DNA from 3 places in the Phreatobacter oligotrophus genome. Region 3 is predicted to be linked to each of the others. Evidence: predicted binding sites of a transcription regulator. Region 3 holds the regulator's gene; each other region holds the start of a gene.
What was found. Region 3 encodes HrcA, which represses chaperone genes, less so after heat shock. Its sites were predicted from a motif close to GTTAGCACTCNCNNNNNGNGAGTGCTAAC; they were not measured.
Positions count from the first base shown of each region.

Region 1 (3,272 bases), on a different contig from region 3:
GCACGACCTTGGTCGGGTCGATGATGCCGAGCTTGAACATGTCGCCATAGGCATCGCCCTGGGCATCATAGCCATGGGCATAATCGGCCTTGTCGGTGACCTTGCCCACGACGATCGAGCCCTCGACGCCGGCATTCTCGGCGATCTGGCGGATGGGGGCCTCCAGCGCCTTGCGGACGATGTCGATGCCGGTGCGCTGGTCGTCATTGGCGCCCTTGAGGCCCTCCAGCGCCTTGGCGGCGCGCAGGAGGGCGACGCCGCCGCCGGGCAGGATGCCTTCCAGCACCGCCGCGCGGGTGGCGTTGAGCGCGTCGTCGACGCGGTCCTTCTTCTCCTTGACCTCGACCTCGGTGGCGCCGCCGACGCGGATCACCGCGACGCCGCCGGCGAGCTTCGCCAGCCGCTCCTGCAGCTTCTCGCGGTCGTAGTCGGAGGTGGTCTCCTCGATCTGCGCCTTGATCTGGGCGACGCGGGCCTCGATGTCCTTCTTCGAGCCGGCGCCGTCGACGATGGTCGTGGCCTCCTTCTCGATGCGGACCTTCTTGGCGCGTCCGAGCATGTTGAGAGTGACGTTCTCCAGCTTGATGCCGAGATCCTCGGAGATCGCCGTGCCGCCGGTGAGGATGGCGATGTCCTCCAGCATGGCCTTGCGACGGTCACCGAAGCCCGGCGCCTTCACCGCGGCGATCTTCAGGCCGCCGCGCAGCTTGTTGACGACGAGGGTGGCGAGCGCCTCGCCCTCGACGTCCTCGGCGACGATGAGCAGCGGCTTGCCGGTCTGCACCACGGCTTCGAGCACCGGCAGCATGGCCTGCAGGCCGGTCAGCTTCTTCTCGTGGATGAGGACGTAAGGGTCCTCGAGCTCGGCCACCATCTTGTCGGCATTGGTGACGAAGTAGGGCGAGAGGTAGCCGCGGTCGAACTGCATGCCCTCGACCACGTCGAGCTCGGTCTCGAGGCTCTTGGCCTCCTCCACCGTGATGACGCCCTCGTTGCCGACCTTCTGCATGGCCTCGGCGATCATCTTGCCGATGGCGACGTCGCCATTGGCCGAGATCGTGCCGACCTGGGCAACCTCGTCGGACTTGGTGACCTTGCGGGAGTTCTTCTCCAGCTCCTTGGTCACCGCCTCGACCGCAAGGTCGATGCCCCGCTTCAGGTCCATCGGGTTCATGCCGGCGGCAACCGACTTCGCGCCCTCCTTGACGATGGCCTGGGCGAGAACGGTGGCGGTGGTGGTGCCGTCACCGGCAGCGTCGTTCTGCTTGGACGCCACCTCGCGCACCATCTGCGCGCCCATGTTCTCGAACTTGTCGGAGAGCTCGATCTCCTTGGCGACGGTGACGCCGTCCTTGGTGATGCGCGGGGCGCCGAAGCTCTTCTCGATGACGACGTTGCGGCCCTTGGGACCGAGCGTCACCTTGACCGCATTGGCCAGGATGTCGACGCCGCGCAGCATCTTCTCGCGCGCGTCCTGCGAAAACTTCACGTCCTTCGCAGCCATGGTTCCTCACTCCATTGATCAGACTTGAGGGATAGGATCAGGCCCCGCTCAGGCGGCCTTCTTCAGGCTCGCCGAGCTCTCGACGATGCCCATGATGTCGCTCTCCTTCATGATCAGGTAGTCGACACCGTCGATCTTGACCTCGGTGCCGGACCACTTGCCGAAGAGCACGATGTCACCCGCCTTGACGTCGAGGGCGACGAGTTCGCCGCGCTCGTTGCGCCCGCCGGGGCCGACGGCGATCACCTCGCCCTCCTGCGGCTTCTCCTTGGCGGTGTCGGGGATGATGATGCCGCCGCGGGTCTTCTCCTCGGCGTCGATGCGCTTGACGACGACACGGTCATGCAGTGGCCGAAACTTCATGAGTTCCTCCGGATGTGGATCATCGCTTCTGTCAGTGGCCGGGACCCGTCGCGAGGAGTGAGCGAGCGCATCGCCCGATGCCCTCCGGCATCCCGTCCGGGCGATGAGTTAGGAAGCCGGATTTTGCCCTTCAAGACCCCTGTCAGCACTTTTTTCAAACGAGTGCTAACAGACTGATTTCGATGACGAAAATGAATTTTCTTGTTGCCTGGCGCTTGATGTTGCGCTGCACTCGGATTCGTCATCCGGCAAAGGAGGTTCGTGCATGGCATCGGCAGATTTCGCCCGCCAGATCGAGGGCTACGGGCTGACCACGGCAGGCATTCTCTACCGCCTGCCCGACCATCCCTCCATCCTCCAGGAATATGTCTGGCAGGCCTATGACCTCGCCCCGCGCTTTCCCGAGCTGAACCGCTTCCTGGCCTTCTGGCAGGCGAGCCTGGAGGGCAAGCTCTACCGCGTCACCGTCGCCCACAAGGACCTGATCGGCCCGGCCGAGCTGGCCATGGTCGCCGGCGAGTTCCGGGTGCATTGAGGCGGCTAGCGCGAGAAGAGCTTTCTGTCGCGCAGCGCCTGGCTATCCGGCTTGTAGAAGCGGTCGAACCAGCTCGCCCCGGCGCCGGAAATGGCGACGGGCTTCTGGAGCACCAGTTTGCGCCGAGTAGTGGCGGCTGAAGGCTTTTTGCGTCGGCCGCGCTTCGGAGCTTTGCCGCTCTTGGCCTCCTCCATCCGGTTGCGAAAATGGAGATGGTCGAAGATGCGGATCGCCTCGATCGCGTAGGCGGCAGCGATCTTTCGATCCTCGATCATGATGAGGTGATCGCCGTTCTTGCTCTCGCCGCTCGGCGAAAGATTGCTCGACCCGGTGAACACCTTGGCGGTCGGCAGATCAAAGTCCGTGACGACGAACTTGTTGTGGATGGTGCGGCCCTTGCCGCCGGACCACTCGCTGGCGAACGGCTCGGGCGCATTGGCTCCGAGGAACTTGAAGTCGACGACACCAAGGGAACCGTCGGGCTTTTTCAGTTCAAGTCCGCCGCGCTGGTCCACGGTGCCATAGCTGAAAAGGGGTTTCTTGATGAGATCATCGAGCGTTTCCCGGGTCGGCCCCTTCGTCGTCTGCCCGAGGAAGGCGATGGAGTAGAGCACTGAGGACGTTGCCTGCTCGATGGCGGCACCGACAGGGCTGAGGGACAGGTCGGTGTTCTGGTGGGGAGAGAAGCACAGGTGAAACCTTGGCCCAGGGCGATGGTCGACGAGATGCCAGGTGCGGGCGAAGGCCGAATCACGGAAACTCGATGGGTCGACGAAAGCAAGGTCGAACATGGTGCCGAACAACGCACCGACCTCTGGAGAGTGGAAGACGAGGACGTTGTTGGCCTGGATATACAGGCCACGGAAGGTG
Region 1 is NZ_PZZL01000005.1:297,871-301,142, forward strand. It holds gene groL (chaperonin GroEL) at 1-1,504, opposite strand, end outside; gene groES (co-chaperone GroES) at 1,553-1,867, opposite strand; gene C8P69_RS13670 (usg protein) at 2,133-2,402, shown strand; gene C8P69_RS13675 (phospholipase D-like domain-containing protein) at 2,408-3,272, opposite strand, start outside.
Region 1: the regulator HrcA is predicted to act here: its motif matches at 2,009-2,037, upstream of groES (co-chaperone GroES).

Region 2 (3,272 bases), on a different contig from region 3:
CAGGCGCTGCGCCAGCGCCTCCCGGCCCTCGGGCGCCAGCAGATCCGCGATGCGGCGGCCGACAAGGGACTGCCCGGCAAGGCCCGCGGCCACGGCGAAACGCGGCGAATGGCTGGTGATGGCGAAGTCAGGACCGGTTTCGAACAGCCAGTCGGAGGCGTTTTCCTCGAAATCGTTGAGCAGGAGCTCGATGATCTCGCCGCGATCCTTGAGCCGCGCCTCGGCGACGAAGCGTTCGGCGAAGAGCCGCGAATAGCCCGACACGCTCTGAACGACGATGAGGGAATAGGCGACGATCAGCGCCACCAGCGCGCCGACGAAGCTGTTGTCGGATTGGAGGAGGCCGAGCACCGAGCCGAGGGTGAGGATGCCGACATAGACATGGGCGGCGGGCGCCACCGTCGACAGCGCAAACCCGCCGGCGCAGATCATGCCGGTCATCAGGCAGGCGATGACCAGCTGGTCCTCGATGGGCAGGCGGCCAAACCACAGGAGCGGCACCGCCGCCCAGAGCATGGCCAGCAGCGCGGCATGGACGGTGGCGTGGCGGATGGCGCGCGGCGAGGCGGTCGAGCGGGGTTGCCGGCCCCTCGTGCGCAGCCAGCCGAGGGTGGTGGCGGCTACCATGAGCACCACCGCAGCCGCCCAGCCGCCGACAAGGCCAATATGCGTGTCGCCGGTGACGACCCACAGCACCACGCCTGCATTGATGAGGTTGGCGAGCATGGTGAGCGGCGCGAAGCGCGTGACGGCGTGGATCTGCGCGGCCCGGACGCGGCCGGCGAGATCGGCGGTCGCAACCGCGTCCGCGGCGATCCGTCGCTCGGTCGTCTCAACGCTGGGGGCCGGCCTCACCATGACACCTCCGTCACCGTGTGCTGGTAGCGCCGCGAATCTAAATAAACTCGAACGATTTGAACGAAACGCGTCCCGGCAGGGCGAGGACGGCCGGGCCGAAGCCCGGGAGCCTTAACACCCCGCTACCGCTCAGAGCGGGCAGGTCTTAACGCTGCGGCGGATGGCACGGAGGCCCTCGCGGGTCCGGGTCCAGACCTCCTCGCCGACGGCCGCCTCCATCCGCCCATGGGCGGCCTCCCACAGCGGGACCGCGGCGGCGAGCAGCGCCCCGCCCGCCTCGGTCAGGGCCGGACGGACGGCGCGGCCCTGGCCGGAGGTCATGCCGACGAGGCCGGCCTGTTCGAGGCGCTTGAGGTTGCGCGTCATCGTGGTGCGGTCGAGGGCGAGAGCCTCGGACAGCGCGGTGACCGAGTTGCTGCTGGCCCCCGCAAGGCAGATGAGGATGTTGAACTGCGTCACCTCGAGCCCGAGCGGCGCGAGCGCCCGGTTATAGGCGCGCGTCACCGCATGGGCCGTCATCCGCGTCTGGTAGCAGATGCAGGAGCGACCGATGCGCTGCAGGGTCGCGGGATCGGGCAGCCCGCCGGCGGCGGGCGGCGCCGTTTCGGCCGAGGGGATGGTCGGTGACGTCATGGTGTCACGATCCGGTGCAATGGCGGGCGCGTCAAGGCGATATGGGGAGCCCGCCGCCGTTTACCATGCCGGCGCCAATTCTTGACTCTCTCCGGGCGGCCGATTATCTCCTGCGCCAGCCGTTAGCAGTCACTTCGGTTGAGTGCTAACAGCAACGGCCCCCGGGGTCGTATCGATTTCCAGCGGCCCAAGAGCCGCACTGCCAGGGACCTGATCCATGAAGTTCCGTCCGCTGCACGACCGCGTGGTCGTCCGTCGCCTCGAGAGCGAAGAGAAGACCAAGGGTGGCATCATCATCCCGGACACCGCCAAGGAGAAGCCGCAGGAGGGTGAAATCCTGGCGGTTGGCCCGGGCGGCCGCGACGAGGCCGGCAAGCTCGTCCCGCTCGACGTGAAGAAGGGCGACAAGGTGCTGTTCGGCAAGTGGTCCGGCACCGAGGTCAAGATCGACGGTGTCGACCTCCTCATCATGAAGGAGAGCGACATCATGGGCGTGATCGGCAAGTAAGCCGCACCGCTCCTCCGCCACCCCATTCCATCCATTCCGACAGGAGTAAGCCACAATGGCTGCCAAGGACGTGAAATTCGGCCAGGACGCGCGCGAGAAGATGCTGCGCGGCGTCGACATCCTCGCTGAGGCCGTGAAGGTCACGCTGGGCCCGAAGGGTCGCAACGTCGTCATCGAGAAGAGCTTCGGCGCCCCGCGCATCACCAAGGACGGCGTCACCGTCGCCAAGGAGATCGAGCTTGCCGACAAGTTCGAGAACATGGGCGCCCAGATGGTCCGTGAGGTCGCCTCCAAGACCAACGACCTCGGCGGCGACGGCACCACCACCGCCACCGTGCTCGCCCAGGCCATCGTGAAGGAAGGCGCCAAGTTCGTTGCCGCCGGCATGAACCCGATGGACCTGAAGCGTGGCGTCGACATCGCCGTGCTCGAGGTCGTGAAGGCCCTCGAGAAGTCGGCCAAGAAGGTGAAGTCCTCGGCCGAGGTTGCCCAGGTCGGCACCATCTCCGCCAACGGCGACGCTCTGATCGGCGAGATGATCGCCAACGCCATGCAGAAGGTCGGCAACGAGGGTGTCATCACCGTCGAGGAAGCCAAGTCGCTGGACACCGAGGTGGACATCGTCGAGGGCATGCAGTTCGACCGCGGCTACCTCTCGCCCTACTTCATCACCAACGCCGACAAGATGATCGCGGATCTCGAGGACGCCTACATCCTCATCCACGAGAAGAAGCTCGCCGGCCTCCAGGCGATGCTCCCGGTCCTCGAGGCCGTGGTGCAGACCGGCAAGCCGCTGATCATCGTCGCCGAGGACGTCGAGGGTGAGGCTCTCGCGACCCTCGTCGTCAACAAGCTGCGTGGCGGCCTCAAGGTTGCCGCCGTGAAGGCTCCGGGCTTCGGCGATCGCCGCAAGGCCATGCTGGAGGACATCGCCATCCTCACCGGTGGCCAGGTCATCTCCGAAGACCTCGGCATCAAGCTGGAGAACGTGACCCTCGCCATGCTCGGCCGCGCCAAGAAGGTGCTGATCGAGAAGGAGAAGACCACGGTCGTCGACGGCGCCGGCAAGAAGAAGGACATCGAGGCCCGCATCGGCCAGATCAAGGCGCAGATCGAGGAGACGACCTCGGACTACGACCGCGAGAAGCTCCAGGAGCGCCTGGCGAAGCTCGCCGGTGGCGTCGCCGTGATCAAGGTCGGCGGCTCGACCGAGGTCGAGGTGAAGGAGAAGAAGGACCGCGTTGATGACGCTCTCAACGCGACCCGCGCTGCC
Region 2 is NZ_PZZL01000007.1:77,388-80,659, forward strand. It holds gene C8P69_RS16050 (putative bifunctional diguanylate cyclase/phosphodiesterase) at 1-858, opposite strand, end outside; gene C8P69_RS16055 (MarR family winged helix-turn-helix transcriptional regulator) at 988-1,491, opposite strand; gene groES (co-chaperone GroES) at 1,709-1,999, shown strand; gene groL (chaperonin GroEL) at 2,055-3,272, shown strand, end outside.
Region 2: the regulator HrcA is predicted to act here: its motif matches at 1,613-1,641, upstream of groES (co-chaperone GroES).

Region 3 (3,272 bases):
AACCCGGCGCCCGCCCCGCAACAATGACCGCGGTTCCGGTCGTCCCGGGCTGCACCTGGTATCCGGGTTATTGCGACGCGGAGGCCCAGCGCCGCCTGGTCGAGACGCTGCGGGATCTCCTGCGCATCGCGCCGCTGTTCCAGCCGGTCATGCCGCGCACGGGCCAGCCCTTTTCCGTCAAGATGACCAATCTTGGATCGCTCGGCTGGGTGTCCGACCGGGACGGCTATCGCTACCAGCCGCTGCATCCGGTGACGTCGGCGCCCTGGCCGACGATCCCGACGGAGATCCTTGCGATCTGGGAGGCGGTGTCGGGCTATCCGCATCCGCCCGAGGCCTGCCTCGTGAACTGGTACGGCCCCGGCGCCCGCATGGGCCTGCACCAGGACCGGGACGAGGAGGATTTCGACGCGCCAGTCGTGTCGCTGTCGCTCGGCGAGACCGGTCTGTTCCGCATTGGCGGCACGGTGAAGGGCGGCAAGACCGTGCCGGTGAAGCTCGCCTCGGGGGATGTGCTGGTCTTCGGCGGCGCAGCGCGGCTCGCCTATCACGGCGTCGACCGGCTCATCCCCGGCACCAGCGGCCTGCTGAAGGATGGCGGGCGCATCAACCTGACGCTGCGCCGGGTCACGCGGCCGGGGCCGTGAAGATCCCGGGGTGCGGGCACCCCGGGACCACGTCTCTCGAGGATCAGCTCGCGGGAGCGGAAACCGGCTTCATCAGGCCGAGCACGGCGCCGGCCGGATCCTCGACCACGGCGATGCGGCCGACATTGGGGATGTCCATGGGCGGCTGGAGCACCTGGCCGCCGCCGGCGGTCGTTGCCGAGACGGCGCGATCGAGGTCGTCGACCTGCACATAGGACAGCCAGCCGGGCTGGCTCTCGGTGTCCTGCGGGTCCATCGGCATGATGCCGGCGGTCGGCGTGCCATCGGGCGCGCGGGCAATCCAGTACTCGCCATCCGGCATGGGGAAGGGCTCGAACGTCCAGCCCAGGGTCTGGCCGTAGAAGGCCTTGGCCTTGGCGATGTCGTTCGTCATCAGTTCGTTCCAGTTGAACCGGCCGCTCATGCGGGTCTCCTCCCATGGATGCGCGCGGGAGGACGACCTCCTCCCGCCAAGTCGCGAGAGGATCATGGTCGGATGGCAGCCCGGCGACAATGAGGCGGCGCCGGTCATCCAGCGTTCAGGTGATGAGCCGGGAGAGGACCTTGGCCGTGTAGTCCACCATGGGGACGATGCGGGCATAGTTCAGCCGCGTCGGGCCGATGACGCCGAGGACGCCGACGATGCGGCTCTGGCCGTCGCGATAGGGCGCGACCACCATGGACGAGCCGGACAGCGAAAAGAGCTGGTTCTCGGAGCCGATGAAGATGCGCACGCCATCGGCGGTCTCGGCGCGGCCGAGCAGGTCGACGAGATCGCGCTTCGATTCGAGGTCGTCGAAGAGCAGGCGGATGCGCTCGAGATCCTCCATGGCCCTGAGGTCGCCGAGGAGGTTCGCCTGGCCGCGGACGATGAGCTTGCGCTCGGTCGGGTCGCCGCCGGACCAGGAGGCAAGCCCGGCCTCCACCAGCTTCTGCGTCAGCCCGTCCAGCTCCTGCCGCGACTGGTCGAGGCTCGACTGCAGCTCGCTGCGGGCATCGGCCAGCGTCCGGCCGCGGATATGGGCGTTGAGGAAGTTCGACGCCTCGATCAGCGCCGAGGGCGGCAGCCCCGCGGGGATCGGCACGATGCGGTTCTCGACCTGCCCGTCCTCGGAGACCAGCACGACCAGGGCGCGCTCCGGCTCGATGCGGACGAATTCGATGTGCTTTAGCCGGACATTGCTCTTCGAGGCGAGCACCACGCCGGCGCCGCGCGACAGGCCCGAAAGCAACTGCGTCGCATCGGCCAGCACCGTCTCAAAGGACTGCTGGCGCGCTGACGCCGCCACCTGCGCCTCGATGGCCTGGCGCTCTTCCTGCGCGAGGTCGCCGAACTGCATCAGCGCGTCGACGAAGAAGCGCAGGCCCCGTTCGGTCGGCATGCGGCCGGCGGAGGTGTGCGGCGCATAGATGAGGCCCGCCTCCTCGAGGTCCTGCATCACGTTGCGGACCGAGGCCGGCGACAGCGTCATCGGGATGATCTTGGAGATGTTGCGCGAGCCGACCGGCTCGCCGGTGGCCAGATAGCTCTCGACGATCTGGCGGAAAATCTCGCGCGAGCGCTCGTCGAGCCGGGCGAGCGCCGATGGGGCACCGGCGGTCGGGTCGGGATTCTGGCGCGGGAACTCGGCTGACACGGGGCAAACCTCCAGTGCCGAATTTGGGCCTGCGTCGCCCGCCGATCAAGCGTTCTGTTGGACGGCGCCCGATGGAGCGTCCTTGCCGCCCCGACCGTTCGGCCCTATGACCGCCCGACCCGGCCCCCTCTCCCCAGGATCACGCCCATGCGTCCCTCCAAACGCGCCCCCGATGCGCTGCGCCCCGTCTCGCTGGAGCGCGCCGTCGCCCGCTATGCGGAGGGCTCCTGCTTCGTGAAGTTCGGCAACACCCATGTGCTCTGCACGGCGTCGCTGGAAGAAAAGCCGCCGCCGTGGCTGCGCGGCCAGGGCCGCGGCTGGGTGACGGCGGAATATTCCATGCTGCCGCGGGCGACGCTGGAGCGCACCCGCCGTGAATCGACCTCCGGCAAGCCCTCGGGGCGCACCCAGGAGATCCAGCGCCTCATCGGCCGGTCGCTGCGCACCATCGTCGACCTGCAGGCGCTCGGCGAGCGGCAGATCACCATCGATTGCGACGTGATCCAGGCCGATGGCGGCACCCGCACGGCCGCGATCACCGGTGCCTGGGTGGCGCTGCATGACTGCATCGCCTGGATGACCGCCCGGTCCATGCTGAAGGTGAACCCGATCCGCGACCATGTCGCGGCGGTGTCCTGCGGCATCTACCAGGGCACGCCAGTCCTCGACCTCGATTATGCCGAGGATTCGGAAGCCGACACCGACGCCAATTTCGTCATGACCGGCGGCGGCGGCATCGTCGAGATCCAGGGCACGGCCGAGAAGACCCCCTTCAGCCAGGAGGAGCTTCTCAGCCTGCTGGATCTCGCCCGTGGCGGCTGCGCCCGCCTCGTCGACCTGCAGAAGACGGCGGTCGCCTGATCAGGCGATGCCGAGCTTCGAGCGGGCGAGGGCGTTCAGCGCCTCGCCATCGGCGAAGACATAGCCACCCTCGACCAGGCGCGTCGTGTACTGCTTGTTGTACATGAAGGCCCAGATGATGTTGCTG
Region 3 is NZ_PZZL01000014.1:18,900-22,171, forward strand. It holds gene C8P69_RS20770 (hypothetical protein) at 1-27, shown strand, start outside; gene C8P69_RS20775 (alpha-ketoglutarate-dependent dioxygenase AlkB family protein) at 24-647, shown strand; gene C8P69_RS20780 (VOC family protein) at 691-1,071, opposite strand; gene hrcA (heat-inducible transcriptional repressor HrcA) at 1,187-2,284, opposite strand; gene rph (ribonuclease PH) at 2,432-3,145, shown strand; gene C8P69_RS20795 (hypothetical protein) at 3,146-3,272, opposite strand, start outside.